DNA from 4 places in the Vibrio sp. 1978 genome. Region 1 is predicted to be linked to each of the others. Evidence: predicted binding sites of a transcription regulator. Region 1 holds the regulator's gene; each other region holds the start of a gene.
The links. The regulator CRP, encoded in region 1, controls carbon source genes, mostly activating them, when cyclic AMP is high. The targets are predictions, from matches to a motif close to TGTGANNNNNNTCACA.
Positions count from the first base shown of each region.

Region 1 (7,855 bases):
CAACGGCAGAGCAGGTGAACCAGGCGGTATCTGCAGCGCGTGAAGCGTTTATTGACTGGAAAAAGCGTCCATTTGCAGAGCGTGAGGCGATCGTGTTGGCTTTTGCTGAGAAAGTAAAAGAGAACAGCGAAAAAATCGCTGAAGTGATTGCCAAAGAAACCGGCAAGCCAATCTGGGAAACACGTACCGAAGCGGCAGCGATGGCAGGAAAAATTGCGATTTCTATTCGCGCTTATCATGACCGCACTGGTGAGGCGAGCCGTGAAGCAGCAGGCAACCAAATCGTATTGCGCCACCGCCCATTGGGCGTGATGGCGGTGTTTGGTCCTTACAACTTCCCAGGCCACCTACCAAATGGTCACATTGTGCCTGCGCTATTGGCTGGTAACACGGTAGTCTTCAAACCGTCTGAGCAAACGCCATGGACGGGTGAATTGGCAATGAAGCTATGGGAAGAAGCCGGTCTGCCGAAAGGCGTGATTAACCTTGTCCAAGGCGCGAAAGAAACTGGTATCGCCCTCGCTGACGCAAAAGGCATTGATGGCGTACTGTTTACGGGTAGCGCGAATACGGGGCATGTATTACACCGTCAATTTGCGGGTCAACCAGGCAAGATGCTCGCACTAGAAATGGGTGGTAATAACCCGATGGTGATCTCTGATAAATATGGTGATTTGGATGCCACGGTTTACACCATCATCCAGTCAGCGTTTATCAGTGCTGGGCAGCGTTGTACGTGTGCTCGTCGTTTGTATGTGCCATTGGGTGAAAAAGGCGATGCGCTTATCACCAAGCTCGTTGAAGCGACACGCAATATTCGCGTAGACCAACCATTTGCAGAACCTGCGCCATTTATGGGACCGCAAATTTCGGTCGTGGCAGCCAAGTTTATTCTTGATGCACAAGCTAATCTACAGTCTCTTGGCGGTGAAAGCTTGATTGAAGCGAAAGCAGGAGAGGCGGCGTTTGTTTCTCCTGGCATCATTGATGTAACGAACATTGCTGAGTTACCAGATGAAGAATACTTCGGCCCACTTCTGCAAGTGGTGCGTTACGAAGGGTTAGACAAAGCCGTGGCGCTAGCAAACGATACGCGCTTTGGCTTATCTGCTGGTTTGGTCTCAACCGACGACCAAGAATGGGAATACTTCGTTGACCACATTCGTGCAGGTATCGTGAACCGTAACCGCCAGCTCACTGGTGCAAGCGGTGATGCGCCATTTGGTGGTCCGGGGGCGTCGGGTAACTTGCGCCCAAGCGCTTACTACGCAGCAGATTACTGTGCGTACCCAATGGCATCAATGGAAGGTCAAGAGACTGTCTTGCCTGCAACATTGAGTCCAGGTGTAGCGCTATAAGTTTTAATAATAGAGTCGCAACTATGCATTGCGGCTCACCTTGCCGGCGCATCATTTAGGTATGGGTTGTAGTGATCGTTGGCAGAACACGAAAAGTGAGCAAAGACTCGGAAAAGCGTGTTGACTGACTGGCATTTACCGTCACAGGTTGATGGTTGCTCGTTCATTATTCTGGACAACTTTTGTTGTGAACGAGCAGCCAACTTCCGCTTACCTTTAAACTCTACATCTCGTAACAAGGAGTCGTTATGACGCCCGATGTGTTATTTGAATCGCTATGGCAAGATTACATTCAACGTCTTTGCCCTTCGGCGGCTAAAGTGCATCAGCTGCTTCAAGAAGATGAGCCTCTGATTAATGATCATATAGCTTTACGTACCTTCAATATCGCGCCTCTTGGTATTGAAACTCTAGCTAAGCCATTTGTAGCTATTGGTTACAAGGCGTGTGGTGATTACGTTTTCGAAAGCAAAAAGCTGGTTGCTAAGCACTATGAGCACCCAGATCCGAAGCAACCTAAAGTATTTATTAGTGAGCTAAAAGTTGAAGAGTGCTCGCCTGAGCTACAAGAGATTGTGAAAAATTTGGTGGCACAAGTCGATGCTGACAAGCTGAACGATAGCGCATTCTTACATGGTGGACGCTTGTGGGATTTAAGCTTTGCTGATTACCAAACGTTGGCTAAAGAAAGTGAGTACGCATCTTGGCTTGCGGCGCATGGTTACGGAGCAAACCACTTCACGGTGAGCGTTAACCAACTCAATGAATATGAAGAAGTGAAGCAGGTAAACGATCATCTGCGTACCGCTGGGTTTACCATTAATGAAAATGGTGGTGAAGTGAAGGGCACTCCTGAGGTGTTGCTAGAGCAGTCATCGACCATGGCAGATAAAGTAGCGGTTCGTTTTAGCGAAGGCACTGAAATTATCCCTGGCGGGTTTTATGAATTTGCTAAGCGCTATCCGATGGAAAATGGTGATTTGTACCCAGGTTTCGTGGCCGCTTCAGCTGACAAAATCTTTGAAAGTACGAATGGCTAAGTTTTAGGGTTAACCTGTTAAGCTTACTCATTAGTGTTCGCTGCACCCTATCTTATTTGGTCATGAGTAAATAAAAAGCCACCAATGTTGCCATTGGTGGCTTTTATAATTTTGTTCGTGTCACTCTAGTTTGAGATTAACGAGTACCGTAAACCACGATGGTTTTACCGTGAGCAGAGATTAGGTTCTGCTCTTCTAGCATCTTCAAAATACGACCTACTGTCTCACGAGAACAGCCAACAATTTGACCGATTTCTTGACGAGTGATCTTGATTTGCATGCCGTCTGGGTGAGTCATTGCGTCTGGTTGTTTTGCAAGGTTCAGAAGCGTCTGAGCGATACGACCAGTTACGTCTAGGAACGCCAGGTCACCCACTTTTTGGCTAGTTACTTGAAGACGACGAGCCATCTGCGCAGAAAGACGCATTAGGATGTCTGGGTTTACTTGGATAAGCTGACGGAACTTCTTGAAAGAAATTTCAGCAACTTCACAAGGAGATTTAGCACGAACCCAAGCTGTGCGCTCTTGGTCTTCCTCGAATAGACCAAGTTCACCAATAAAGTCTCCTTGGTTTAGGTAAGAAAGGATCATCTCCTTACCTTCTTCGTCTTTGATAAGAACCGCAACAGAACCTTTAACGATGTAGTACAAAGTTTCTGCCTTTTCGCCCGCGTGAATTAGCGTGCTCTTTGAAGGGTACTTATGAATATGACAGTGTGAAAGAAACCACTCTAATGTTGGGTCGGTTTGAGGTTTACCTAGAACCATAATATCTCACTTCCTCTGCAGGGTACGCTTGCGCTATCCATATTTTAGCTAAGCCTGAATTAGGCCTACTAGAATAAGAGCACTTTTTATATGCTGCAAGCTCTCTTGTGTTTCGGTAAGAAATAGTATCCTTTTTCGAAAACGATTTCTTGATTTTAATCGTGCCATGATTGAGATTTTGTAAGCAAAACTGTGCACATGATCACGGTATGAAAAGTAAACATCTTCGCAGGCAGGTTTTTAGCCAATTTTCCCTGTTTCGATGAGCTGTTGTAGGATAGGCCGAACTATGAGCTCCATTGCAAAGCTCATCTTACCGCCGGGTACGACAATCGTGTTGTGGCGTGACATGAATGAGCCATCAATCATGGCCAGCAGATATGGGAAGTCGACATTCTTGATACCGCGTAGGCGAATCACCACAAAACTCTCATCCAAACTAGGGATGCCTTTTGCATTAAGTGGGTTGGAAGTATCAACGGTCGGTACGCGCTGGAAGTTGATGTGAGTACGAGAAAACTGCGGAGTGATATAGTTGAGGTAATCGTCCATGGATCGCACGATTGAGTCCATTACCGCTTCACGCGAATGGCCGCGATCGCGAGTGTCACGTACGAATTTTTGTATCCACTCTAAGTTCACAATCGGCACCATGCCGATTAAGAAATCCACATGTTGAGCAACATTAACATCGCCATCGACCACGCCACCATGTAACCCTTCATAAAACAGAACGTCGCTGTTTTCGGGTAAGTCTTGCCACGGTGTAAACGTGCCTGGCATTTGATTGTAGGGAACCGCTTCGTCAAACGTGTGCAGATAACGGCGCACGCTGCCAGTGCCGTCATGCCCGAACTTACGGAAAAACTCTTCTAATCCCGGGAAGTCATTAGCTTGTGGGCCAAAGTAGCTAATGTGTCGACCTTGCTCGCGGGCTTTGCGGATTTCGATGTCCATTTCTGGGCGAGTAAAGCGATGGAAGCTATCGCCTTCAACCCATGCGGGTTTAACGTTCATCATATTGAACATTTTACGGAAGGCTTCAGATGTAGTGGTCGTGCCGGCACCGGACGAACCAGTAACCGCAATAATTGGGTGTTTAGCTGACATGACAAACCTTGTCGAAAATTACTTACCTGTAATGTGCAGTAGAGTTACTACTGCACGGTCGATATCCCACTATAGCACGTAACAATACCTTGTCATCGAGTGGGATACGGTAAAATGTGAAGGGTCTAAAATTTTGTTTTATGCTGAATATCGACGGTTTCGTGTAGCTCAGAGAACACGATAACCGCTTCACCTTTTTCCAATTGAGCTTTAACTTGATCAATTTTGTCATGCAAAGAAACCTCGACGGTTCCGTAATCCGTTCCTTCGCGTAAGACGAATTCACGAATTAAGTTTTCCAATGTTTCCGGCGCAATGTCTTGCCATGGAATGATCATAAATACCTCTAACTTTTATGATGAGCGGCTAGTTTACTGCGTTCGTTGCTTGGATACAGCAGAAAGGTAATCTGCGGCGATACTTTCGTAATACGCGGGCAGCGCTTCCTCCAACCAAAACTTAGGTTTTAACGCCGTTCCTGTCAGGAAGCCAACATGGCCACCGTGCTCAAAGAGACGGTAATCAATATTATCTGGCAGAACAAACTTCGGTATCACATCATCGGTCATGAACGGATCGTCTTTGGCATGGATGATCAGTGTGGGTAGCGTGATTTGCTGTAGTTTACTTAAGCCAGAGCATTGGTCGTAATAATCTTGTGCGTCTTTAAAGCCATGCAATGGTGCGGTAATCAAATCATCGAATTCATACAGCCGTGTGACACGTTTGATTGAGTTGTAGGACAGCGCCAGCTCGCCATGCAGTAGATGATGCTTTTGTAACGCGTTACGTTTCAGTGAAGAAAGCAGATAACGGCGATACACTTTTGAAAAGCCTTGTTCTATACGGTTCGCACACGCCGCTAGGTCTAAAGGCGCTGAGATAATAGTCGCTGCATTCAAAATAGGGTGGTCTTTATATTGGGCTAAATAATTCGCCAACATGTTACCGCCAAGAGAAATACCAACCGCAACCTTGGGGTTATCAGGAAAGCGTTGCTCAAGGTGCTCTAAGAAGTGGAGGGCGTCAGTCACTTCACCAGAATGATAGGCGCGAGCTTTCTTGTTTGGCTTACCGCTACAACCGCGGAAATGCATCATCACCGACAGCCATCCAGATTGAGCAAATGCATTCATTAGCCCATTGGCATAAGGGCTATAGAAGCACCCCTCTAATCCATGAAATAAAACAAAAATCGGCTTTTTTTGTGCAGGCTCTTGGGTTGGGTCCTCGCTCCACGCGAGATCGAGAAAGTCGCCATCGGATGTATCGAGGGTTTGCCAAATCGGCGTAAACAACGCTTTTTTGCGAATAAAACGCGGCAAAAGCGTTTGGAGATGCGGGTTTTTGATCCCGGCGGCTGCGAAAAATTGTGTCATACCTAACTGCTCTTATGCGGTCCTTCGGTGTCCGTTGAAGAACTTATTAATATAATCCTTTATAAAGATTATAGGTATTCTACAGATTTATGGGCGTTTTGGTGGTTGAATGTTTGGCACCGGAATAGCAAAGGCTTGCTGCAAATGTTCCCCACCGAGTTGACGACAGTATCTCAACGTCAGTGGGTCATCATCATTTTTGAGTAGTGCAAGTGAGTTAATGCAGTCCACCAAATCCGCTTGTTGCTGCTTTTCTAGTTGCAGCTCAAACTGCAAGGTCTCACGATACAAAGCGTCATTGACTTGAGACTTAAGGTGGCGACGAAGGTCGCGAAAGGAGTGAAGTAAAGTTTCGCTCCTACCTAGACAGTCTTGCACCAAGGGCCAGTCTTTTTCTTGGAAAATGAGTTGCTGCTCATCGAGCCATCTGAGCAGCAGGAGTAGGTTCACGTTGCCGTGATAATTGTTCTGCAATGATAAACACGCTTCTTTCACTTCTCGCACACCATAAAACTGCAGACTGAACTGCCAAAGGTGTTCTAGGGTGAGTGTGTATTCAGCGTGTTGATTACTCATTGATTAAACTCTAGCTCCATCTGCTCCAGTTCTTCCTGAGCAGACATCCATTCCATTTCAATTTCTTCGAGCTCAGCTTTACTGGAAGCTTGAAGTGCCAGTACTTGGTTAAGTTTAGCTTTATTTTCGGCCGCATACAGTGAGTTGTCCGCCAATTGTTCTTCAGCTTCGGCCAGTGCAGCACCTAACTTATCCATTTTATTTTCTAGTTGTGTCAGCGTTTTGCGAATTGGCGCTGTCTGTTTTCGAAACTCTGCATCGCGACGTTTTTGCTCTTTCTTCGCAGCTGCGCTGTTGGCCGTATCTTTGCTTGGCTGCGCAGCCTGCGCTTCTTTGCGTTCCGCTCTTTGTTGTTCGGTTAACCATTTATAATAGTCATTTAAATCACCGTCGAACGGAGCAACTTGTCTATCATGCACTAAATACAAGTCATCGGTCGTAGCGCGCAGTAAATAGCGGTCGTGCGAAACAATCACCATCGCACCTTCGAATGTTTGCAGTGCCATCGTAAGTGCTTGGCGCATGTCCAAGTCTAAGTGGTTGGTCGGTTCATCAAGTAGCAACAGGTTTGGCTTTTGCCACACAATTAAAGCCAATACCAAACGGGCTTTTTCGCCACCAGAAAACGGCGCAACTTTTTCTAGTGCTTTGTCACCTTGGAAGCCAAAGCTACCTAGGTAATCACGTAGCTGCTGTTCGGTTTGATCGGGTGCGATTTGCATCATGTGTTGCAGCGGCGTTTCTTCAGGATGAAGCGTTTCTAACTGGTGCTGAGCGAAGTAACCAATTTTCACGCCTTGTGAGTAAGTTAGGTCACCACCTTGCGCGTTAAGTTCACCAGAGAGCAGCTTGATTAAGGTCGATTTACCCGCACCATTACGGCCGAGTAGACCAATACGACTGCCAGGAACCAAGTTTAAGCGGATCTTCTCTAAGATGAGGTTGTCACCGTAACCTGCAGATACTTCATCCATCATCATGATTGGGTTTGGCAGCGCAGCTGGCTCACGGAATTGAAAGCTAAATGGGTTATCGAATTGAGCTGGCAGTACTTTTTCCATGCGCTCCAAAGCTTTGATACGGCTTTGGGCTTGGCGTGCTTTTGATGCTTTGTAACGGAAGCGGTCGATGTAGCTTTGCATGTGCGACATCTGCTTCTGTTGCTTTTCAAACATCGCTTGTTGCAACACCATCTTTTGTGCGCGTTGGTTTTCGAATGACGAGTAGTTACCCGTGTATTCGTTCAGCTGCTGATTCTCGATGTGAATGATGCGACCAACAATTGGATCAAGGAAGTCTCGGTCGTGCGAGATCAGAATCAGCGTGCCAGGGTAGTTTTGTAGCCAACGCTCTAACCACATTACCGCGTCCAAATCCAAGTGGTTGGTTGGTTCGTCGAGTAGCAGTAGATCAGAACGACACAATAGCGCTTGAGCCAAGTTAAGACGCATACGCCAACCACCCGAGAATTGGGTCAAACTCCAACTCATTTGCTCTTGGCTGAACCCTAAACCATCGAGCAGTTCTGCCGCGCGAGCGCGAATGCTGTAACCACCAATGGTTTCAATTTTACCGTGTATCTCGGCAACTAGGGTTCCGTTGTCTTGTGTTTCTGCTTCAGCT
Region 1 covers NZ_JAWPOP010000035.1:28,834-36,688, forward strand. Annotated here, with positions in the region: gene astD (succinylglutamate-semialdehyde dehydrogenase) at 1-1,358, shown strand, start outside; gene R8N49_RS22535 (DUF1338 domain-containing protein) at 1,607-2,398, shown strand; gene crp (cAMP-activated global transcriptional regulator CRP) at 2,535-3,167, opposite strand; gene R8N49_RS22545 (phosphoribulokinase) at 3,408-4,277, opposite strand; gene R8N49_RS22550 (YheU family protein) at 4,403-4,615, opposite strand; gene R8N49_RS22555 (hydrolase) at 4,649-5,656, opposite strand; gene R8N49_RS22560 (TIGR02444 family protein) at 5,744-6,232, opposite strand; gene R8N49_RS22565 (ABC transporter ATP-binding protein) at 6,229-7,855, opposite strand, start outside.

Region 2 (7,855 bases), on a different contig from region 1:
CGACAACTTATTAAATGCGTTGGTGAATACCCACGCCATGGTGCCGTTTAGCCCAAGTGCGTTCCAAGGCATGCACGCCAGCTACGCGAAAGAGTGGATTCCAGCGGCATTGACTCAAACTAGTCAATCGCAAGGCTATGTTCGTCGTGATTTTAATCGGGCATTAGACGACTATCTGTTAGGAGCGACGTTCCCACTTGAGCTCGACTTAGTCGAGTTGCAACGTTTCTGGCGCTTACCTGTGCAGTATTTTTTCAATCGTCGTTTAAAAGTAACCTTTGAACCGCCACTACCGGTGATGGAAGACGACGAACCCTTTGTTTTAGGTGGTTTGGAAAGCTATCAAATGCGTGATGAGCTGTTAGAAACCTTGCTTGAAGCGACATTGATGCAGCCAGAGAAAAAAACAGAGGTGCTTAAACACTTTATGAGTCAACAGCGCGCGCAAGGCAAACTGCCGGTGGGGGCGTTTGGTGATATCGAGTTTGAAACCAACCGAGTTCAGGCGGAAGAGCTGGTGGATAAACTGGCGTTTTTATCTGGTGCGCCTCAAGACGATTTGGAAATCGACCTGACGTTTGACTCTTTGTTTGAGCGAAATGAAGGCGAAGAGAAAAACGTTCGCCTAACAGGTTGGCTAACCCAGTGTTACCAATCTGGGTTGATTCGTTACCGAAGCGGTAAGATTCGCTCGCAGGATTACCTTGCAGCGTGGATCGATCACCTTGCCATGTCGGCGTCGGGTTATGCCAAGAAAACTCATCTGATTGGCTACGATCGTAAAGAAGGCGCGCTGCATTTGATCTACCCAGAAATTGCCGATGTGCAGTATGCCAAACAGCTACTGACTGAATTGGTTCGCTTGTTCTTCGAAGGCATGACTAAGCCTTTGCCTTATTTCCCGAAAACGGCGTTGGCTTGTGTTGAAGCGGGCTTTAGCCGCGGTCAGTGGGTAGATGACGAAGAGAAATCTTTGAAGAAAATGGCTGACGCATTCAATGATGGCTTCATGAGCCCGGGCGAAGGCAGTAATGCGTACATCTCTCGAATTTGGCCTGCTTGGAATGATGAGTTGGCCTCAGAAGTTCGTTTGCTGACAGCATTAGTTTTGCAAGGTGCGCGCTTAGCGGTTCAAGACACTGATGACGTAAAAGCGTAAAAAAGACAGTTGGATAAAGAGAAGGAAGAGTAGGGTGGCCGCCAGAAAATCATTATTTTTTGTAGGGCGTTCGCTGTACGGCCACAAGGTCAGAGGGACCATGATACTTTTGTTTAATTCATTTGAGTTGTGCCGCCAAAAGGTTTGGCTTATCTCGTGGGGCGCATACTAACGGTACGTCTTATGGATAACCGTGAGAAAGATCTCACAAAGCTCTAAATTATCCAACTTGTTAAACATATTAATAGAATTTTTAACTATAGATCACATTTATTAGGTGATACGTCCTAGTAAATAATCCGGAGAGATTCAGCGTTATGGATCAAATGTCAGGTGCAGAGTGTCCTCTACATACGTTAGACCGCACAGAGCAACCTCAACCAACGCCACTAGAACCGATGACGTTTCCTCTGCATGGTGCGAGGTTAATCGAGGCATCAGCAGGTACAGGTAAAACCTTCACTATTGCAGGTTTATATCTGCGCCTTTTGCTTGGTCACGGCAGCGCGGAAACTCGGCATCGCGTACCGCTTACGGTCGACCAAATTCTGGTCGTAACCTTTACCGAAGCGGCAACTGCGGAATTACGCGATCGTATCAGGGCAAGAATCCATGATGCGCGAATCGCGTTTGCGCGTGGACAGAGTTCCGATCCGGTGATCCAACCTTTGCTTAATGAGTTTGACGATCACAAGCAAGCCGCAGAAATTTTATTGCAGGCAGAGCGTCAGATGGACGAGGCGGCGGTCTACACCATTCACGGTTTTTGCCAACGTATGCTAACGCAAAATGCGTTTGAATCTGGCAGCCGATTTAATAACGAGTTTGTGACCGATGAAAGTCACCTAAAAGCGCAAGTTGTAGCCGATTACTGGCGCCGCAATTTCTACCCATTGCCATTTACTTTGGCGGGAGAAATCCGCCAGCTATGGGGCTCTCCATCTGCGTTGTTGTCTGACATCAGCAATTACTTAACCGGTGCGCCGTTAAGCCTTTCTGTTCCAGCAATGAAAGGCAGTTTGGCTGATCTTCATACTGAAAATCTGAAAAAAATTGATGGATTAAAAGCACAGTGGCGAGAAAGCCAAGATGACTTCTTAACGCTAATTTCAGATTCAGATATTAACAAACGTAGCTATACCAAAAAGTCTCTGCCGACGTGGTTGGAGGCGGTAAACGCTTGGGCGGCAACGGAAACTACAGGTTACGATTATCCAGACAAGCTGGAGAAATTCGCGCAAAACGTCTTGTTGGAAAAAACACCGAAAGGCAGTGCGCCGCAGCATGCAGTATTTGAAGTCATTGAAACATTTCTTGCCAACCCAATCAGCTTAAAAGCGCCACTGCTTGCTCATGCAATTGAACATTGTCGAGTGATGCTGGCTAACGCGAAAAATCAAAAACAGTGGCTCTCTTTCGATGATTTGCTAACGCAACTTTCTGCTTCTATCGATACGGACGAAAGCGAGCTTTTAGCGGCGCGTATTCGTACTTTGTATCCTGTCGCAATGATTGACGAGTTCCAAGATACCGACCCGCTTCAATACAGTATTTTCAGCCGTATTTATCTGAACAACCCGGAATGTGGTTTGTTTATGATCGGGGACCCCAAGCAGGCGATTTATGGCTTTCGTGGCGCAGACATTTTCACTTATATCAAAGCGCGTAACCAAGTAAGTGCCCACTACACGTTAGGAACCAACTGGCGTTCTAGCGCAGATATGGTGCAGGCGGTAAACCAAGTATTTGCTTTACCAGACAGTCCATTTATCTATGATTCGGATATTCCGTTCTTACCCGTTAAGTACAGTCCCAATGCCGAAAAACGCATTTGGACTATGGGTGGCCAAAAGCAACCCGCGCTGACCTATTGGTTGCAAGAAGCGGACGATAAACCGCTACCAAAAGGCGAGTATTTGACTCGAATGGCAGAGGCGACTGCAAGCCAAATCCAAACTATTTTGACGCAGGCTCAACAGGGGCAAGCGTGTCTGGTGAATGGCGAAAAACAGAAAGCGGTTCAAGCGGGCGATATCGCAGTGTTGGTTCGAACAGGTAGCGAAGGTCGGATGATCAAACAAGCGCTAGCAGACCAAGGTATTGCCAGCGTGTACCTGTCTAACCGAGACAGTGTGTTTACCAGTTCAGTGGCGCAGGATTTACAGCGTTTGCTGCAAGCGGTGCTGACTCCAGAAAATGACCGTGCGCTGCGTGCAAGTCTTGCCTCTGAGCTGTTTGCCCTCGACGCAGCAAGTTTGGATGCACTTAATAACGATGAAGTGGTGTGGGAAAACGCCGTAAACGAATTCAAAGAATATCGCAAACTTTGGGTTCAGCGTGGTGTGCTGCCGATGTTGCGCGCGGTGATCAGCAAACGCCATATTGCCGAGCGATTACTAGAAGAAGGTGCGAGTTCACAGGGTGAAAATGGTGAGCGAGTACTTACCGATTTAATGCACATTGGTGAACTGCTTCAACACGCCAGTAATGAACTGGATAGCGATCACGGTCTGCTGCGTTGGCTCGCTCAGTCTATCAGTGATGCGGAAAACGGTTTGGGTGGCAGTGATGACCAAATCCAACGTTTAGAATCGGAACGTAACTTAGTGCAGATCGTAACTATTCACAAATCAAAAGGCTTGGAGTATGACCTCGTATTTCTGCCGTTTGTGTTCAGCTATCGAGAAGCCAGTGAAGCCAAATATTACGATGCAGCTAATGACCGCACGGTACTGGATATCACTGGCAACGATGCGTCCATGAAGCAAGCGGACAAAGAGCGTTTGGCGGAAGACTTACGCTTGATATACGTGGCACTAACGCGTGCTGTTTATGCGTGTTTTATTGGAGCCTCGCCTTTGCGCAATGGTCGTTCGACCAAAGAGCCAACTGGCGTACACCGCAGTGCGATTGGCTATTTGATTCAAAATGGTCAAGAAGGTGGCATTAACGATTTGTACCAAGGTTTAACAAAGCAACAAAACGAGCTTGATTGTGTCGTTGTGGCCGATCTGCCGCAGCAACTCGAAGACAAGTACGTAGCGCCACAAGAAGAAATATACGATCTTAGCGCGAAAGAGCTGCAAAACCCTATCGACAGAAACTGGCGCATCACCAGTTATTCTGGCTTGGTCAAGCAAGGCTCTCATCACGCCGAGCATGATGCCACGATTGAGATTACGGGTTTTGATATCGACTCATCTGAAGAACAAGACGAAACGGATTTGGTGGAGCCAGAGCGTTCTATTTTTACCTTCCCTCGTGGTGCGCGTCCGGGTACGTTCCTGCATAGCCTGTTTGAGGAAATTGAATTTACTCAGCCAGCCACGACGGAAGAGAATACACAAATCATCCTTGGTTTGATGGAAAGCGAACAGCTCGATGAAGAGTGGTTGCCCATTTTACAGCAATTGATTGCTACCGTACTCGCAACGCCGTTGGATGGTAAGTCTTTGCTGCTGAATCAAAAAGCACCGTCGCAACGTTTGGTGGAGATGGAATTTTTGCTGCCGATTGAAGTTTTGTCTGCGCCGGCGTTAAATCGAGTCATTCAACGTCACGATCCGTTGTCGGCGAAAGCGGGGGATTTAGGTTTCCAAACCGTGCAAGGCATGCTCAAAGGTTTTATCGACTTGGTGTTTGAACATCAAGGTAAATACTACGTGCTTGACTGGAAATCGAATCATCTTGGCGACGATGTGACGCACTACCATGGTGAGGCTCTGAAATCGGCGATGGCAGATCACCGCTACGATTTGCAGTATCAGATTTATGCGTTAGCACTGCATCGTTTCCTACGTAGCCGATTGGCCAATTATGATTATGAACAGCACTTCGGTGGCGTGTATTACTTGTTCTTGCGCGGCATGGACGGGCAGAGTGACCACGGCATTTTTGCCGCGAAACCAACCTTAGACTTCTTACAAGAGATGGATCGTTTGATTGATGGTCAAGCACTTGAAACGCGCTCAACTCAAGCCGGGCAGATGGAGCTACTTTAATGACGACAAATTACAATCTTCATTCTGACCAAGATAGTCTTTTGGTAGTGCTGGAACGCTTGGCGCACAAAGGTGCTATTCGTCAGCTCGACTACCAATTCGCCTGCTTTATTGATTCTCAAACGCATGATGAACAGTCGGACAGTCAAGCATTGGCGTTTATCGCGGGTGTTGTCAGTAGTGAGCTTGGTAAAGGACATATCTGTCTGTCTCTGTTCGATGCACAAGGGCAATCTACGGATTTAGCCAGTAAGTTAGGGCTGTTTGGTGAGTCAGCATTGGCGCTCAACACACAGTTGCAAGGCATAGACTGGATTCAAGTATTACAAAATTCCAGCGTGGTCGGCGCGCAAGGAGAAGCCTTGCCTTTGATGTTCGATGGTGAGCGTCTGTATCTGCATCGCTATTGGCATTATGAAGTGACACTGGCGGAAAAGCTCAATCAGCTGGGCGCCGCAGTTAACTTGCAACCACAAGAGTTTGCGCGATTATCCGAGTTGCTCAACCATTTATTTGCACGCCAATACCATTTTCTGTTTAACGCGTTAGGCAAAGCAGTAGAAGCGGGAAGCAGCAACCAAGTGTTGCGTCAACAATTGGTGTGTGACCACCTTGATGTGGTCGCAAGCGAATCGTTGGATTGGCACGCCATTGATTCCGTGCTTAGCAATGCGCGCAAGGTTCAAGATTTGCAAATACTGGATGAACTCGTACCACTCTCGGCTTGCGTGAACTGGCAAAAAGTCGCGGCGGCAGTTGCGTTAACCCGTCGATTTGCTGTGATTTCTGGTGGTCCAGGCACTGGTAAATCGACGACAGTAACCAAATTGCTTGCCGCTTTGATTGAACAGGCGACGCACGAGAAAAATCTAACCATCAAGCTGGTGGCCCCGACGGGGAAAGCGGCGGCGCGATTAACCGAGTCCATTGGTAAAGCGGTACAAGAGCTGCCAGTTTCTCCGGAGCTAAAAGCCAAAATTCCGACTGAATCAAGCACCTTACATCGGTTGCTGGGTGCGATTCCTAATAGTGCAGAATTTCGTCACAACAAGCAAAATCCACTGCATTTGGATATTTTAGTTATCGACGAAGCGTCGATGGTCGATTTACCAATGATGTACAAAGTGGTCGATGCCTTACCGAAACATGCGCGGCTGATTTTGCTAGGTGATAAAGATCAACTTGCCTCAGTTGAAGCAGGGGCAGTGTTGGGTGATATCTGTTCGTTCCATGCGTTGGGTTATGGCAAAGAGCAGGCGTCAGCCATCGCAAAACTGACGGGCTTCGATACTTTAGCCCATACGGGTAACAGTGCATCTAGCATTGCTGATAGTTTATGTATGCTGCAAAAGAGCTACCGATTTGATGCTCGCTCAGGCATTGGTCAGTTGGCAAAAGCGGTTAACTCCGGTTCTGCTGCGAGCGTAGATAACGTCTGGGCGCGTGACTTTTCTGACATCGAACATTTCGCGCTAAGTAGTCAACATTACAACCAAATGATGCAGACGTTGGTGCAGGAATACGGTCGTTACCTCAAACGCATTGGACAACAGGAAACAGATCCTAAAACCGGAGAGCTAGAGTCGCTAACGCACAAAGCCAAAGCGGTGTTAGATACCTTCAACCAATGCCGACTGCTGTGCGCGATCCGTGAAGGTGATTTTGGTGTGGCTGGGCTAAACCAACGCATCGAGAAATCGCTCGCGGCGCGCAAGTTCATTCAAGTTCAGGATGAAATTTGGTATCACGGCAGACCCGTCATGGTTACGCGTAATGATCACGGTTTAGGTTTGTATAACGGTGATATTGGTATTTGCATGCGAGATGACACTGAAGAAGAACCGCGTTTGAAAGTCTTTTTTGAGTTACCTGACGGCAGTGTGAAATCGGTCTTACCGAGCCGAGTACCTGAACATGAAACGGCTTACGCCATGACCATCCATAAATCGCAAGGCAGTGAATTTGATTACACCCTGATGATTTTGCCACCAGACTTTAGCCCGATATTAACCCGTGAGTTGATTTACACAGGCATTACCCGCGCGAAAAAGCGTTTAGCTCTTTACGCCGAACTCAATGTTCTGAAGCGAGGCATTAAGGTGAAAACCACTCGCGCGAGTGGGTTAGTAAAGCGGCTTACCAACTAAAACAAGAAGACCGAGCTTATGGCTCGGTCTTCTTTTATGCATGTTTTGCAAACGCATTGGTAAAAGACACGCTGCGTATTTTGTATTGCTGTTGATAAGCAAGAATAAAATCTCGGATAGCGTCATTTACGGGGAAAACACAGTGGACGTCTAGGCCTTCTAAAAACTGATTGTCAGCCATATCCCAGAAGCTTTGAAGCGAATTACAAATGATTGTTCTCATAACAGTGCTCGTCTCGGCTTATTTAAAGTCAGATTAACAACTGTCCTTGGTGTGCAATACGGAGCTAACTAGTTTTTCAATTGCCCAGTATTTTAGGGTGAAGGCTACATTACATCACCTAGATCCATTCGTATTGGTTAAAAACCAATCACTAGCGAGCAGAGTATAGCCAACCAAATGTATATTTAAAAGATAAAATTGGAACGAAAATCAAGCAATGGTTTGCGTATTTCTAAGTTGGTGTTTATATGATGACTCGCTAGTCCGGAGTAGGGTTTATGTGTGGCCTTACTCCTAAACAAACTCGTTCCTAAACAAGCTCGAT
Region 2 covers NZ_JAWPOP010000002.1:259,875-267,729, forward strand. Annotated here, with positions in the region: gene recC (exodeoxyribonuclease V subunit gamma) at 1-1,159, shown strand, start outside; gene recB (exodeoxyribonuclease V subunit beta) at 1,486-5,160, shown strand; gene recD (exodeoxyribonuclease V subunit alpha) at 5,160-7,307, shown strand; gene R8N49_RS03135 (hypothetical protein) at 7,342-7,530, opposite strand.
Region 2: recB (exodeoxyribonuclease V subunit beta) is a predicted target of CRP. The motif match lies at 1,352-1,367, and genes of this name have one in related genera.

Region 3 (7,855 bases), on a different contig from region 1:
TTTCGTCGGCGGTTAGGACTTCGCCGTCACGTTTTTTACGAATGATTTCTTGTGGTAAATACATTAGTGCCTCCCAAGCTCTTTTGAGCCATGGTTGTAGTAGGATAGAAGAGGTGTGGTAGCACCCGTTTAGGTGCTACCGTTCAGACGTATTATTGAAATTAGTACGCTGTTGGATCAGCGACGTCGTCCGATACTTCTAATGTATTTAGTAGGTTGGTTAGCAGGCTAGACGCACCAAAACGGTAGTGACGAGCATCAACCCAGTTGTCACCTAGGATTTCGTCAGCCATTGCTAGGTATGCTGCTGCGTCTTCAGCAGTGCGCACACCACCTGCTGGTTTGAAACCAACAGTTTCTGCAACCCCCATGTCGCGAATAACTTCAAGCATCATGCGAGCGTATTCTGGTGTTGCGTTTACTGGCACTTTACCAGTTGAAGTTTTAATGAAGTCAGCACCTGCTTCAATACAGATTTGAGATGCTTTCTTGATTAGTGCTTCTTCTTTTAGTTCACCTGTTTCGATGATCACTTTAAGAAGAATGTCACCACAAGCTTCTTTACATTGCTTAACTAGTTCGAAGCCTACTTTCTCATCACCCGCCATTAGCGCTCGGTAAGGAAAAACTACGTCAACTTCGTCTGCACCGTAAGCAACCGCCGCTTTTGTTTCAGCAACTGCGATTTCAATGTCGTCGTTACCATGTGGGAAGTTCGTTACTGTTGCAATACGAACCTCTGGCGTACCTTGCTCACGAAGTGTCTTCTTAGCAATAGGAATAAAGCGAGGGTAAATACAAATTGCAGCTGTGTTGCCTACTGCTGTTTTCGCGTCATGACATAGTGAGATCACTTTTGCATCAGTGTCATCGTCATTCAACGTAGTTAGGTCCATAAGTTTAAGTGCACGTAGCGCTGCTGCTTTTAAATCGCTCATTTCTATCTCCGATCAATATTCAAAAAATTCACTACTCAGCCTTACATCACGTCTTTAACTATAATCAACAAGTCGAGACAATGTGAGTAAATGGCTAAACAGTCTATTAATGAACGGACTTGGTTCCCTGAAGACTCGGCATATACAGCGAAAATTTATCATATGCCAATTGCTATCCTTGTCACCGCACAGTACCAGTTTGGCCTATGGCACAACAATCTATGATTGCGGTGTCTTTAATATCACATCACAAAGCAAAACGCCTATTAGATCTGATATTGCAGGGCAATTCATTTGCCCATCGATTATGTAATATTCATTACGTGATTAAGAATCAAGCTTAACCACTATCCTGTGATTAATACATTATAGAGTTTCACCGCAAAACTGTAGCACCAAATAGAGCGCAAACGGTTTGTATCTCAAAATTTCCTAGCCCCTATTCCATTGACTGCGTAATACCTCGACTAAGGCAAACACCCGATGAAATTTTGGAGCCCGAAAAACGAAAAATGCCCCGCAGCAATCTCTTGCTACAGGGCATGATGTAAAACGGCGTCTATATATTAAGAACCGATTCTAATTATAGTGCTGCAAGGCTTAAGCAGAAGCCTGCAATTGTCGCTGCCATAAGGTTAGACAACGTACCTGCAAGAACTGCTTTAACACCCATGCGAGCGATGTCACTACGACGGTTTGGTGCAAGGCTACCTAGACCACCAAGTAGAATCGCGATAGAAGAAAGGTTCGCGAAACCACATAGTGCGAATGAGATGATAGCTGTTGTCTTCTCAGACATTACTTCACCAGTTGCCGCGATTACTTGAGCGTTTTCACCTAGATATGGTGTGAAGTTCAAGTAAGCAACGAATTCGTTCACTACGATTTTCTGACCGATGAATGAACCAGCTGTTACAGCTTCTGCCCATGGAACACCGATTAGGAATGCTAGTGGAGAGAACGCGTAACCTAGGATTAGCTCTAGTGTTAGTTCTGGCATGCCGAACCAACCACCGATGCCACCTAGCATACCGTTGATTAGCGCGATTAGACCAACGAATGCGATTAGCATTGCACCTACGTTAAGCGCAAGTTGTAGACCAGAAGCCGCACCGCCCGCAGCTGCGTCGATTACGTTAACTGGTTTGTCGTCACCGCCGTCCATCGCTTCTTCGATACTTTCGTGAGGCTGGTCAGTCTCTGGGTGAAGGATTTTAGCGAACAGTAGACCACCTGGTGCTGCCATGAATGATGCCGCAACTAGGTACTCTAGTGGAACACCCATAGATGCGTAACCAGCTAGTACACCACCAGCAACAGAAGCTAGACCACCACACATTACCGCGAATAGCTCTGATTGAGTCATTTTTGGAACGAATGGGCGAACAACTAGAGGTGCCTCAGTTTGACCTACGAAAATGTTAGCTGCCGCTGACATTGATTCCGCACGAGAAGTGCCTAGCGCTTTTTGTAGTGCGCCACCAAGAATCTTGATAACCCATTGCATAACGCCAATGTAGTAAAGAACTGAAATCAGTGCAGAGAAGAAGATCAGTGTAGGAAGAACACGGAATGCGAAGATGAAACCGCCGCCGCCGAATACTTCGAACATCTTGTCAGAAACAAGACCACCGAACAGGAATGATGAACCATCGTTACCGTAGTTGATAACGTTAGAAACACCTGAAGAGAAACCGTTTAGTAGATCACGGCCCCAAGGTACATACAGAACAAATGCACCTAATGCGAATTGGATAGCGAATGCGCCACCCACAGTTCTAAAGTTGATAGCTTTTCGGTTGTTAGAAAATGCCACTGCAATCGCAAGAAGCACTACCATACCGATTAGGCTCATAAACAGGCTCATAGTTTATGACTTCCTTATAAGTTATTTATTGGCGTGTTACAAAATGGAGCTATAAAGCGGGGGCAATTATACTCATGCAGAATCAATTAAAGTAATGCCAGCCTCACACTTTCCTATAAGATTCATGATTGATTCAACCAGCTTTGTGAGTTAATTCACAATAAGCAGGAAAACGTTTTCGATTTCAAACCACATCTTTAGATTTTATTCACATATCGAGAAAGCAAAATTGCTATTTTTCCACAGTTGAGAGGCAATCGATTGCTTTCGGCCGTTATGCAACTCTACGAGCTCATTAAAGACGTGAATGAGTTTGGCTGGGTGATTTGACTCCCCTTGATATCCAAGTATAGGCATATCTGGTGCGTCTGTTTCGATTACTAGGTTTTCGAGTGGTAATTTTTGAATTGCGTCGCGTGTTTTCTTGGCTCTTGGGTAGGTAATCGTTCCTCCTACACCGATAAAAAAACCTAATTTGACCCACTCCATGGCTTGCTGATAACTCCCAGAAAAAGCGTGTAGTACACCACCTCTAGGGAGATTCGCCGCTTTCACCATTTGAATGAGGCGATTGTGCGCTTTTCGGCTATGTAAAATAACTGGGAGCTCGAAGCGTCTAGCCAGCTCAAATTGAACTTCAAGTATCTTTTCTTGCAACTGTGGATCAACATCAATGGCAAAATCTAAACCACACTCTCCTATTGCCACGCACTGCTGCCCTTTTTGATTTAGATAGCCTTCTAGCTCTGTAAGGTGCTGCTCAACGTTATCTTCAAGAAAATACGGATGAAAGCCGAGCGCATAATACAAATTGGCATGTTGCTCTGCCAAAGTTTGAATACGAGCCCAGTTTTGCGGACCGACGGAAGGAATCAAAATTCTTGCGACGCCTTGCGTTTGAGCAAGCTCAAGTTGATGCGCAAAGTCATCTTGAAACACATCAAAATCAAAGTGGCAGTGCGTATCAAAGAGCTTCATCTTGACGTTTTTTATCTGTATCTTCGGGCGGGAAATCAGAAGATCGTTGGGCTTCACTCTTCTCTTCAGCTTGGTGGGCAGGGTCTTTTCGATATGGGACGCAACTGCGTTTCTGATCGGGGGTTAACCCCATTTCTTTACACCAATTGTCGTAACGCTTTAGCCCACGTTTAAACCAGTTCATATCTTATCCTTATATAAAAACGCCCTTGGCTAAGTTTATAGCCAAGGGCGTTTTAAAATCTAGTTTGCGTTAAGGCTTACCCTAACCGCGCAAATTAGTGCTCACGCGTCGCACGGAAATCAACGTCCGGGAAACGCTCTTTCGCTAAGTTTAAGTTAACGATTGTTGGAGCGATATACGTTAGGTTATCACCACCATCCAATGCTAAGTTCGCTTGATTCTTGCGTTGGAACTCATCCAGTTTCTTCGCATCACCACACTCAACCCAACGCGCAGTTGCAACGTTAATGCCTTCATAAATCGCTTCAACGTTATACTCAGACTTCAAACGAGCCACAACAACATCAAACTGAAGTACACCAACGGCACCAACGATCAGATCGTTGTTCTGTAGAGGACGGAATACCTGTACCGCACCTTCTTCTGATAGCTGAACCAAACCTTTGAGAAGCTGCTTCTGCTTTAGTGGATCTTTCAGGCGAATACGACGGAATAGTTCCGGAGCGAAGTTCGGAATACCAGAGAACTTCAATGATTCACCTTGCGTAAAGGTATCACCAATCTGAATAGTACCGTGGTTGTGTAGACCAATGATGTCACCGGCGTAAGCGTGTTCTGCACGTGCACGGTCACCAGCCATAAAGGTTACTGCATCAGAGATACTCACTTGCTTGCCAAGACGAACGTGGTTCATCTTCATACCTTGCGTGTAAGTGCCCGATACAATACGCATGAATGCGATACGGTCGCGGTGTTTTGGGTCCATGTTCGCTTGGATCTTAAATACGAAACCAGAGAACTTCTCTTCAGTCGCTTCAACTTCACGTTCAACCGCTTGACGAGTTTTCGGCGCTGGAGCCCATTCAGTTAGACCGTCTAGCATATGATCCACACCAAAGTTACCTAATGCAGTACCGAAGTAAACTGGCGTAAGCTCACCTGTTAGGAACATTTCCAAATCAAACTCAGGGCAAGCACCCATGACAAGCTCAAGCTCTTCTCGAACACTTTCCGCAAGGCCTGCACCAACTTTTTCATCAAGCTCTGGGTTATCGAGACCTTTGATGATTCGAACTTCTTGAATCTCATGACCGTGACCTGATTCGTATAAAATCGTTTCATCACGGTGAATGTGGTACACACCTTTAAATTCTTTACCACAGCCGATTGGCCATGTAATTGGCGCACACATCATGCCCAACTCGTTTTCTACCTCGTCCAATACTTCCATTGGATCACGAACGTCACGGTCAAGTTTGTTCATGAAGGTTACGATTGGCGTGTCACGCAGACGCGTTACTTCCATCAGCTTACGTGTACGATCCTCGACACCTTTCGCCGCATCGATAACCATCAAACACGAGTCTACTGCCGTTAACGTACGGTATGTATCTTCCGAGAAGTCTTCGTGTCCAGGCGTATCAAGTAGGTTTACCAGACAGTCATTGTAAGGGAACTGCATTACAGAAGTGGTTACCGAGATACCACGTTCTTTTTCCATTTCCATCCAGTCTGATTTTGCGTGCTGTGCGTTACCACGACCTTTAACCGTACCTGCTTTTTGGATCGCGTTTCCGAATAAAAGGACTTTTTCAGTAATGGTGGTTTTACCCGCATCCGGGTGAGAAATAATAGCGAACGTTCTGCGCTTAGACACTTCGCCTAAAAAAAGGGGATTTGACATTAGTTAATCTTCTAAATTACTTTCATGCTCACAAAATAGGCAAGCATATCTACTATTCGATATTGTGCGGTATTCTCGCTTATTATCGCTGTGCTAGCAAACTGGAAAGACATGAACTGAATTTACTCGGCTCACCAGCCTTTACCTGCAACTAACAAGGGAAAGCCAGCGCCACACAAAGAGATGTAAAAATTCAAAAAATTGTTATTACATATTCAAAAGCCTCGAATCCGGATACGCATTTAAAGCATAAGTGTTGATGAGGTAATTAGTAACGGCCTAAAACTAACTCAAAAATAAGTAACTCATGATAATGGCGTCTTCCTTACCATTTCCCGATTTAGCTGGGTAATAGTTGTAACGACGGTCCACTTCATTAAAACCTGCTTGCTCATAAATATGGATAGCTGGGTGATTACTTTCACGCACTTCTAACCAAGCACTCTCTGCTTTGGCTTGTTCACAGTGTTCAATAAACGCGTCCAGCAATTTTTGCCCTAGCCCTCTGCCTTGTTGAGAAGGCGCTACTGCAATATTTAATAGTGTCACTTCTCCAACAATATTCTGTCCATAGAAGTAACCAACCACTTGAGAGCCTTCCAGCATCACATGATGGCAAGCACCGCGACTGGATAAGTCACGAACCAAAGATTCGGCCCAAGGGTGAGAATGTGCTTGCTGCTCGATTTGCCAAACTTGGTCGAGGTGCTCTGCACGCATCGGCGTAATTTCAATTGTCACGCATTAGCTCCGTTAAGAGTACGAACAGATTTGTTGCCACAATGCGCGGCGCTGTTCGTTATTACCATCAATATCTTGTAATAGTGGCGAGATCAGGTGCTTTGCCTTGATGCTTTTATCAGCCTCACAGCCTGCAAACCACACCCACTCTAGCTGATGTTCACCCAGCATGGATAAGCGCTCAGGCTCTAGGTGCAGCGCATCATCAAGCGTGAGCTTAATGCTTTTTAATACGCGCTCAAACATCAATGCCGTCTCGTTTTCTGGACATATTGGCGATACCAATAGGAGTTTACATGAACTTTGCAAATCCAATAATGGCGATTGATAGCCTTCCAGTCTTTCAGGGTGTACCAGCTCCCATGTGCTGATCCCCATTTCACGTAAATACTGTTTCTCGTTAATTGACATTTTCCGTCACCTATTTGAACGAGGGCAATCCTATCAAATTATCGCGATTATACCTAAAGGACTTCAAGGAACACCTGAACACAATGAGATGATTTGGATATTCCTGAACATAGCGTTTTGCCAACGGCCACACATTGGGTATGACATATAAGGTACATTATGAAATTCTTAAATACGCTACTACTTTGCACACTGGTAGCCGCCACCAGCATGAGTGTTTTTGCTAATAACAGCGATGAGTGGGAGCTGATTGCAACGAAAACCGTTAACTTTCATACAGAAACAGATACCGTGACACCAAATAGCCTATTCCGAAACCGAAGCTTCAGTAAAATAAAACTAAAATGTGTGCAAGGAACGGTAGACATTAATGGTTTAAAAGTCGTCATGACAGATGGTAGTGAGAAAAAGCTTTCCTCTATGGGCGTACTAACAAGCGGATTGTCGACTCGTGCCTGGAGCCTTCCAGGTACAAAAGAAGCCAAGCTAAAACAGATTGAAATGACTTACAGTAGCTGGGGAAGCACAAAACTTAGCCTGCTAGGGGTAAGTAAAAAAGCGAAAATAGAGGTCTGGGGCAAAAAGAAAAGTAACCAGTCATCCTAACCTCCCTATCTCAGTTTTCAGTGAATAAGAAAGAAGCCCACTTAGTCGTGGGCTTCTTTCATTTACAGTTCAGAGAACTCTGGCGCATAGTCTATGCGTCCGGAGCGTCCAGCACATTGACCTTCGACCAACTCTGCGACTCGAAATGCACCTTTAGGGACATCCCAAGCACATTCAAAGCCCATCTCGTCGCATGATTGAAAACCCTGGCGCGCGTAATAATCAGGATCGCCCAACACCACACACACTGGGTAGCCAAAATCACGCAGTGAATCAAAACCTTCTTTGATCAACTCTGCAGCGATGCCTTGGCGACGGTAATCTTCATGAACAGCTAATGGCGCTAGCCCTTGCCATGACAAATCTTCACCATTTAAGGTCACAGGGCTAAATAAAGCATGGCCTATCACCTCTCCCTCATCTGTACACGCGACTAAGGAAAGCGT
Region 3 covers NZ_JAWPOP010000002.1:205,251-213,105, reverse strand. Annotated here, with positions in the region: gene deoA (thymidine phosphorylase) at 1-64, opposite strand, end outside; gene deoC (deoxyribose-phosphate aldolase) at 162-938, opposite strand; gene R8N49_RS02925 (hypothetical protein) at 1,029-1,163, shown strand; gene R8N49_RS02920 (NupC/NupG family nucleoside CNT transporter) at 1,522-2,805, opposite strand; gene R8N49_RS02915 (TatD family hydrolase) at 3,010-3,783, opposite strand; gene R8N49_RS02910 (DUF5363 domain-containing protein) at 3,770-3,967, opposite strand; gene prfC (peptide chain release factor 3) at 4,062-5,651, opposite strand; gene rimI (ribosomal protein S18-alanine N-acetyltransferase) at 5,937-6,392, opposite strand; gene R8N49_RS02895 (DNA polymerase III subunit psi) at 6,405-6,803, opposite strand; gene R8N49_RS02890 (hypothetical protein) at 6,963-7,409, shown strand; gene R8N49_RS02885 (GNAT family N-acetyltransferase) at 7,472-7,855, opposite strand, start outside.
Region 3: R8N49_RS02920 (NupC/NupG family nucleoside CNT transporter) is a predicted target of CRP. The motif match lies at 2,950-2,965, and genes of this name have one in related genera.

Region 4 (7,855 bases), on a different contig from region 1:
TGGAAATGTGCGTGAGCTGATGAACCAAGTGAAGCGAGCGGTATTAATGTCCGACAGCGTAATGATTGAAGATCATCACTTAGATTTACCTCAACGTAATGACTCAAAGCGCAGCTTGAAATCAATCCGAGAGAAGAGTGAACGTGATGCGTTGCTGGTTGTTTTGGAATCTCATTCTGGTCAAGTTTCAAATGCGGCGAAAGAGCTCGGAGTTTCGCGTGCAACCATGTATCGACTACTTAATAAACATAACTTGATTTCCGAACAAGCCATGTAGTTGGCCTTTCCCTGTGTTAAATAGGCGAATAAATACAATAAAAGAGAGTGGCCACAGAGCCGCTCTTTTTATTTTTGTTTGGTTTGATTTATAAAATCCGCAAATTTATATATTCCTCAGGTGAATATGTTATACATAAAAGTATATGAAACTAAATTGCGGTGTATTGATTTGTTTTTAATCAAAAAGGCAAAAAATGTTTGATATATATTCATCAAAGCTTACAATTTAACCGTAACTCAATGAGTTATACCTTTCATAAACGGATTAATTTTTAGCTAGGAGGCGCAAGATGAAACATTACGTTGTTAACACCACTGCTTGCGCTGATCGTATGCCTATCGCTCCGATAACCCTTAAATCGGATGATACCAATACCACTGGCTCACAAGATAAAAATTAATCCGTAACCTAATTTATGTTTACTAGGCTGCGGAAAAGTAGCGGCTTAGTATCAACAGAATATTTCTGTTCATTTTACGCACTATTTTTCCCAGTCGAATACATCGATAATCGGAGAAAATATTATGCGTCACTCTATTTACCTACAATTGGCCACTTTGCTATTGAAAGCAGACCTTAAACGCGAAGAAAAGCAATGGCAGCGCACCATACGCCGAACTGCTCATGATATTCCATGGACGAATGTTCATCTATTGAGAGATATTGGTTTAGATCGCGATGGTCGTTCTACACGTGCCAATGTTCCGGATGCAGTAAAAGTTGAACGTCGAGTTCGTCACCTTCGTCGAGTCTTAACGTCGCGAATAATGACGTAATCGTTAGCGTGTTGGGCTGACTGAGTTGCTAACGAGTCATTCAACACGCTTAACTTTTTATATGAAGTATGACTTCATTGGATAAACAGCTGATCTTGAAGATCAGCTGTTTTCGTTTGAAGGTGGTACTGTTAAGGGCAAGGATTCGAGTAAGTTGTACCTATTGCTTGAATTTCAGTAAGTAGTTCGTCGCTAAGTTGCAAATCAATACTGTCGATATTGGCTTTTAATTGGTCTAGGTTTGTTGCTCCGATAATGTTAGAAGCAACAAATGGACGCTGATTGACAAACGCGAGCGCCATTTGTGCAGGGTTTAGACCATGCTCTTGAGCTAAATTGACGTAAGCTTCGGTCGCTTTAACACCTTGCGGAGTGAAGTAGCGCGCAAAACGCTCCCACTTAGTGCATCGAGCGCCTTCAGGTTTTGCCCCGTTTAGGTATTTACCACTCAGGCAGCCAAATGCCAAAGGAGAGTAGGCAAGTAACTGAACGCCTTCGTAATGGCTGATTTCAGACAAGCCAACTTCGAAGCTGCGGTTCAATAAGTTATATGGGTTTTGAATGGAGACAATTCTTGGCAAATCGTGTTTTTCTGCCAAACGCAATAGCGACATCACACCCCACGGCGTCTCGTTGGATACGCCGATATAGCGCACTTTACCTGCATTCACTAATTCAGTAAGCGCTTCCAACGTTTCAATTAACGTGACTTCTTCTTGTTTGTCAGGGTATGGGTAGTTGAGTTGACCAAAGCAGTTGGTTTGACGCTGCGGCCAATGTAGTTGGTACAAATCGACATAATCGGTTTGTAGACGATTAAGGCTGTCATCAATTGCTGTATGGATGTGGCGACGATTAAGGCTCATGTTGTCTCTAATGTGAGGAACATTGCGAGGGCCTGCCACTTTTGTTGCCAGTACTACTTTCTCTCTTTTGCCGCTTTTTGCTAACCAATTACCGATGTATTGCTCGGTGAGCCCTTGTGTTTCCGAGTTTGGCGGTACAGGGTACATCTCTGCGGTATCGATGAAGTTCACCCCATGATCGAGGGCAAAGTCGAGCTGTTCAAAGGCGTCCTTTTCTGTGTTTTGCTCGCCAAACGTCATAGTGCCGAGGCAGATTTTACTGATCTCAAGTGATGAGTGCGGTAGTTTTGTGTATTGCATATCACGTCCTTGAAGAGTTACCGACTAAATAAGTGACTCCAATATAGGGGATTTTTAGCCGCAATCGCAAATGATTTACGTATAAAGGGAGAGCAAACTCGAAAGCTACAGTTAGCCTAACTACACTTAAATAATCGTGTGAAGGAGGTATGTTATGCAGAAGCATCAATTGGACATGTGGCTACATGGTCCACATAAAGATACTTATAAAACTCCCAAAGTATTTGTGATTGGGTGTTCTGATGTCTCTGACTATCTTTTAGCTGTGGAGTACAAGCATCAACTTGAGCCGATTAAAGACGGTGAAGACCCGATACATTTTGGCTCTCTAGACTTAGTAAAAGAAGAATTATTGAGGCTAGGGGTCGATAAAGCGTATTTAAGGCTGCGTAATGCGTATGACGAATGTGGCACTGAAGAGGCAGCCTCGTACTGCGATATTGAGTTATCGCTCGTGACGCACTAAATAGCTGATATAGTTTTATTCTGGTTGAGTGTTAATGTAGTGCTTGAGTAAGATCTGTTCAGTAAACTGTGTTCTAAGGTAAAAGCCTCGGGGCAGAGTTTTCATCGGCTTACCATTTGAGTTATATGCTTCGGTGAGCGCTTTTGCATTTGCGGCTTTAGGGCGAAGATGCAGCGCTTCTCCGTGTCTGGCGGAAATTTGATCAAATCTTCCCAAGACGATCATCTCCATTAACTCTTCCCAGTCATTTCGCAAAATCCGTTCTTCTTCTTCATCTGGTGACCAAATGAGTGGACTGCCCACACGTCTTTCAGCGAGTGGGATTTCTCGTTCTCCTTCTACGGGTACCCAAAGCACACGAGATAGCTTGTTTCGAACATGACTTGTTTCCCATGTAAGACCATGAACACCAGTGAGGGGGGCCACAGAAACAAAGGTTGTTTCTAAAGGTTTGCCAGAGTAACTGATCGGAATACTTTTCAACTCGATCCCTAGTTTTGCGAAATCTTGTTGAGGTTTACTGCCAGCTGGAGCGCCCAAGTGCCATTCGAGTAATTGACCCACCCAACCTTTATCACGTTTTAAGTTTTCAGGAACAATCATATTCGCCTCGGCGGCCAACTCAGCAAAACTGAGTCCTGCCATATCATGCGCTCGTTCCAATAGCTCTGCTTCTGTTTGTGGTTCTGGTTTCATAGTTACAAGGTGGTATTACAAAAAATATAGTTTATCAAACTCCGACCAAATCTACTGTTTAAGATTTCACCGAGGCGGTGTAAGAACGATCAATTCATAACTTATCCACAGGTGGAGGAGGTATTGATAAGATCCTGACGAGGTCTGTATGAATAAACAGGGGTTAAAATGCATTTTTGGGGTTGATTTTGTTGTAATCATCTAAACGAATAGCAGGTAAGTGTGGATAAATAGCCTGTTGGTGGATCTTTGACCGATCTGAGTTTGGTGAAAAGATCATCAAGAAATTGAAGATCGAATTATCGTTGTTTTTAAAAATAAATACTTTTTTATCAATGCTTTATGTTTATTTTTTTGTTTATTCATTTGTTTTTCATTTGATGGGATTGAACTGAATTACTCATTTGAATTGAATTCTTCACAAAGTTATTCACAGAAAAGGTGAATAAATGTGGGCAATGTCTCACTCTTGTGTTGATAAGGTATGGTTTGATTAAAAGATATCCAAAAATGCTGAAAAGGTAATAAATCTTGCTCATATCACATCAGTAAGTTTGCTAGTAATGGGGATATGTGGAAAAATCACGGTAATAAAAAATTTATTCATAGAGGTTAGCCAGTGATAGATGGCGATGGTTACCGACTTAATGTTGGTATTGTGATATGTAATAACCATGGTCAGGTCTTCTGGGCTAAACGATACGGGCAACACTCATGGCAATTTCCACAAGGTGGGATTGACGAAGGTGAAACCCCTGAACAAGCCATGTTCAGGGAGTTATACGAAGAAGTCGGTTTAACGAAAAAAGACGTTAAGATCATTGCAACAAGTCGTCATTGGTTAAGATATAAGCTACCAAAGCGATTGGTGCGTTGGGACTCCAAGCCTGTTTGTATCGGCCAAAAACAGAAATGGTTTCTGCTGAGATTAGAATGCGATGAGTCTCGCATTAATATGCAACGCGGAAAATCCCCTGAATTTGATGGTTGGCGCTGGGTAAGTTACTGGTATCCAGTTAGGCAAGTTGTTTCTTTCAAGCGAGATGTTTATCGACGAGCGATGAAAGAATTTGCATCCTTAGCCATGCCTTTTCGAGAGAGAAAAGCGAAAGGGAAAAGAAAAAAGCAACGTAGAGGATAATCATGCTCAGTCAGCTAAGGGAAATAGTTGAGAAAGTCTCCAGGGTCGATGATGTGCATCTGGCACTCGATATATTGGTGAAAGAGACTTGTGCTGCCCTTAGTACTGAGTGCTGTACTATCTATCTTGCTAATGAAGAAATGCAGCGCCTTGAGTTAATGGCAACTCAAGGCCTTATTTTTGAAGGTGATAGTATTCATATCAACTTCAATGAAGGCTTGGTTGGGTTGGTAAAACGAAGCGCTGAACCCCTTAACCTTGCCGAAGCCTCAAAACACCCCGAGTTCAAATTCTTTCCTCAACTCGGCGAACAGATTTACCACTCTTTTTTAGCTACTCCAATCATTCATCGTAAACAAGTTTTAGGTGTGTTGGTGATCCAACAAAAAACGCCGCGCTTGTTTAGTGAAATGGAAGAATCGTTTCTTGTTACCTTATCCGCTCAGTTAGCGGTGCTCATTGCACATGCGCAGAATCTTGGGCATTGGCAGTTAGCATCTAAACCCACGGTATTAAAAGGTTTGCCTGCGTCTACTGGTGTCGCGATTGGAGAGTTTTGGTTCGACAATACCCAGCCGAGTTTATCGGATATTTTCCCTTCGTCCACGTTAGATAAGGAACGCGAGCACGAGACACTACTGGTGGCCATAGAGCGAGCGTTAAATGACTTTCGCCGCATGCGGAAAAAACTGGACAGTGAAATCAACAAAGATGCGCTGGCGATCTTCGATCTGTTTACTCACTTACTGAATGATCCGATGCTTCGCGGTGATTTGAAGAAGCAGATTGAAAAAGGAGACAGGGCAGACTGGGCGTTACGCCAAGTTGTAGAGTCATACTCGAATCGATTTGCAAGAATGTCGGATGTATACATGCGTGAAAGAGCGCAAGATATCCGAGAGTTAGGGCAAAGGCTGCTCTATTTTCTGCACAACAGTGAGCAAGAAAATTCTGCAATTGATCGTCCCATTATTTTGGTGGCGAACGAACTCACTGCCACCTTGCTCGCTTCTGTACCTAAAGAGTTTTTGTTAGCCGTCGTATCATTAGAGGGAGGCGCAAACTCTCACGCTGCCATTTTATCTCGAGCTCTTGGGGTCCCTGCAGTCATGGGCGCCAACATTAATCCGGATGTGGTGAATGGCAAACGCGGGATAGTCGACGGCTATACGGGTGAGATCTTCTTAGAGCCAAACCGCCAGTTGTTGCGAGAGTATCGCAGCTTAGTAAGCGAAGAGTCTGAACTGTTTGCCATGGTAAACAAGGACCTCGCACTCCCTGCGGTTACGCAAGATAATCACCATATCGAAATTATGCTGAATGCGGGACTCAGTGCAGACAGTAATATTGCCATCAACACAGGTGTTGATGGTGTTGGGTTGTACCGAACTGAGATTGCATTTTTACTTCAGCATCACTTTCCTTCGGAAGATGAACAGTATCATCAATACCAAGCAATACTTAACAGCTATCCGAATCAACGAGTAGTGATGCGTACTTTGGATATTGGTGGTGACAAACCTTTGCCGTATTTGCCCATCGAAGAAGATAATCCGTTTCTAGGCTGGCGTGGCATTCGTTTTACATTGGATCATCCAGACATTTTCTTGATCCAGCTGCGTGCAATGTTAAGAGCGAGTGCAGAAAGCGGAAACTTAAGTATCTTATTGCCAATGGTGTCAGGGGTAAAAGAGCTAGACGATGCCATTAGCTTGATTAATCAAGCTCACAGCGAAGCCGTTTTGCTTGATGATAGAATTCAATTCCCACAAATTGGGGTCATGATTGAAGTACCATCGATGGTGTATCTGTTGCCAACGATCGCTCACCGTGTTGATTTTGTTTCTGTCGGGACAAACGATTTAACTCAGTATTTATTAGCGGTAGATAGGAACAATTCGCGCGTAGCGGATGTCTATGAATCTATGCATCCTGCGGTACTGTTAGCGCTTAAGCAAATCCATGAGGTGTGTGATAAATATCAGGTGCCCGTGTGTATTTGTGGTGAGCTAGCGGGTGATCCATTTGGCGCTCTTCTCTTACTTGGGTTAGGGTATACCAGTTTGAGTATGAACACCTCCAATGTGGCTAAGGTGAAATATTTGATTCGTCATAGCCAACAAGAAGAATTAGAAAAATTAGCGGAGCAAGCAATGACAAAGTCCTATGGGGAGGACATTCATCAAATGATGCATGACTTCTTCATTCAACAGGGCTTTGCGGGCTTTATCCGTGCAGGTAAAAAGTAGGAAATCGTGACCGTCTCTTTATTTTTGTTATTGTTGGCGCTAGGCGCTTTTGTGGGTGTGATGGCGGGGTTACTCGGTATCGGTGGTGGTTTGATTGTTGTTCCTGCCTTGTTGTATTTGCTTCCTCTTGCTGGGATCTCTCCAGAAATGAGTATGCACATGGCCTTAGCCACTTCGTTAGCGAGTATTATTGTCACGTCTGGCTCATCGGCGATGAATCACCTTAAGCTCGGCAATGTCGATATGTTTGTCGTAAAATGGTTGATGCCTGGTGTGGTCATTGGTGGCTTTGTTGGTGCCAATATTGCTGAGTGGATCCCTACACACTATTTGCCGAAAGTGTTTGGTGTCATTGTTCTTTGCCTGTCAGTACAAATGTTTCGTTCCATTAAAGTTACGAGCAGTAAACCTATGCCGAGCAGCCCTGTGACTGTAGTTTACGGCACGGGAATTGGTGTCGTATCAAGCCTTGCTGGTATTGGTGGTGGCTCACTGTCGGTACCATTTTTAAATAAACATGGGATAGAGATGCGTAAAGCGGTGGGCTCATCCTCCGTTTGTGGTTGCGTGATTGCTATTTCTGGTATGATCGGCTTCATCTTACATGGCTATAAAGTGGAAGGCTTACCTTCATACAGTATTGGCTATGTTTATCTTCCCGCTTTATTAGCGATTGCTATGGCCTCGATGCTCACAACAAAAGTGGGTGCGAAGCTCGCAACTAACCTTCCAACTGCGGTATTAAAAAAGATATTCGCGGTGTTCTTAATGTTTGTTGCAGCGACCATGCTGCTCTAAGTTTGTACCCAAGTCATTCTCGCTGAACCAAGCATCTAGAGGTTACTTGGGTATATTTATTTTGTTGTGATAAGAAGAGAATGATTTATGTCTCAGGGATATATTGAATTTCCCAATATTGATCCGGTTTTAATCTCTATTGGTCCTGTTTCGGTTCGTTGGTACGGTTTGATGTACCTTGTGGGCTTTATGTTTGCTCTATGGTTAGCGAACCGACGTGCGGATAAGCCTGGAAGTGGTTGGACACGAGAGCAGGTTTCTGATTTGTTGTTCGCAGGCTTCC
Region 4 covers NZ_JAWPOP010000010.1:131,374-139,228, forward strand. Annotated here, with positions in the region: gene vpsR (cyclic-di-GMP-binding transcriptional regulator VpsR) at 1-277, shown strand, start outside; gene R8N49_RS12125 (hypothetical protein) at 805-1,056, shown strand; gene R8N49_RS12130 (NADP(H)-dependent aldo-keto reductase) at 1,188-2,222, opposite strand; gene R8N49_RS12135 (DUF6482 family protein) at 2,377-2,688, shown strand; gene mutH (DNA mismatch repair endonuclease MutH) at 2,704-3,384, opposite strand; gene rppH (RNA pyrophosphohydrolase) at 4,004-4,525, shown strand; gene ptsP (phosphoenolpyruvate--protein phosphotransferase) at 4,528-6,774, shown strand; gene R8N49_RS12155 (sulfite exporter TauE/SafE family protein) at 6,781-7,572, shown strand; gene lgt (prolipoprotein diacylglyceryl transferase) at 7,660-7,855, shown strand, end outside.
Region 4: rppH (RNA pyrophosphohydrolase) is a predicted target of CRP. The motif match lies at 3,835-3,850, and genes of this name have one in related genera.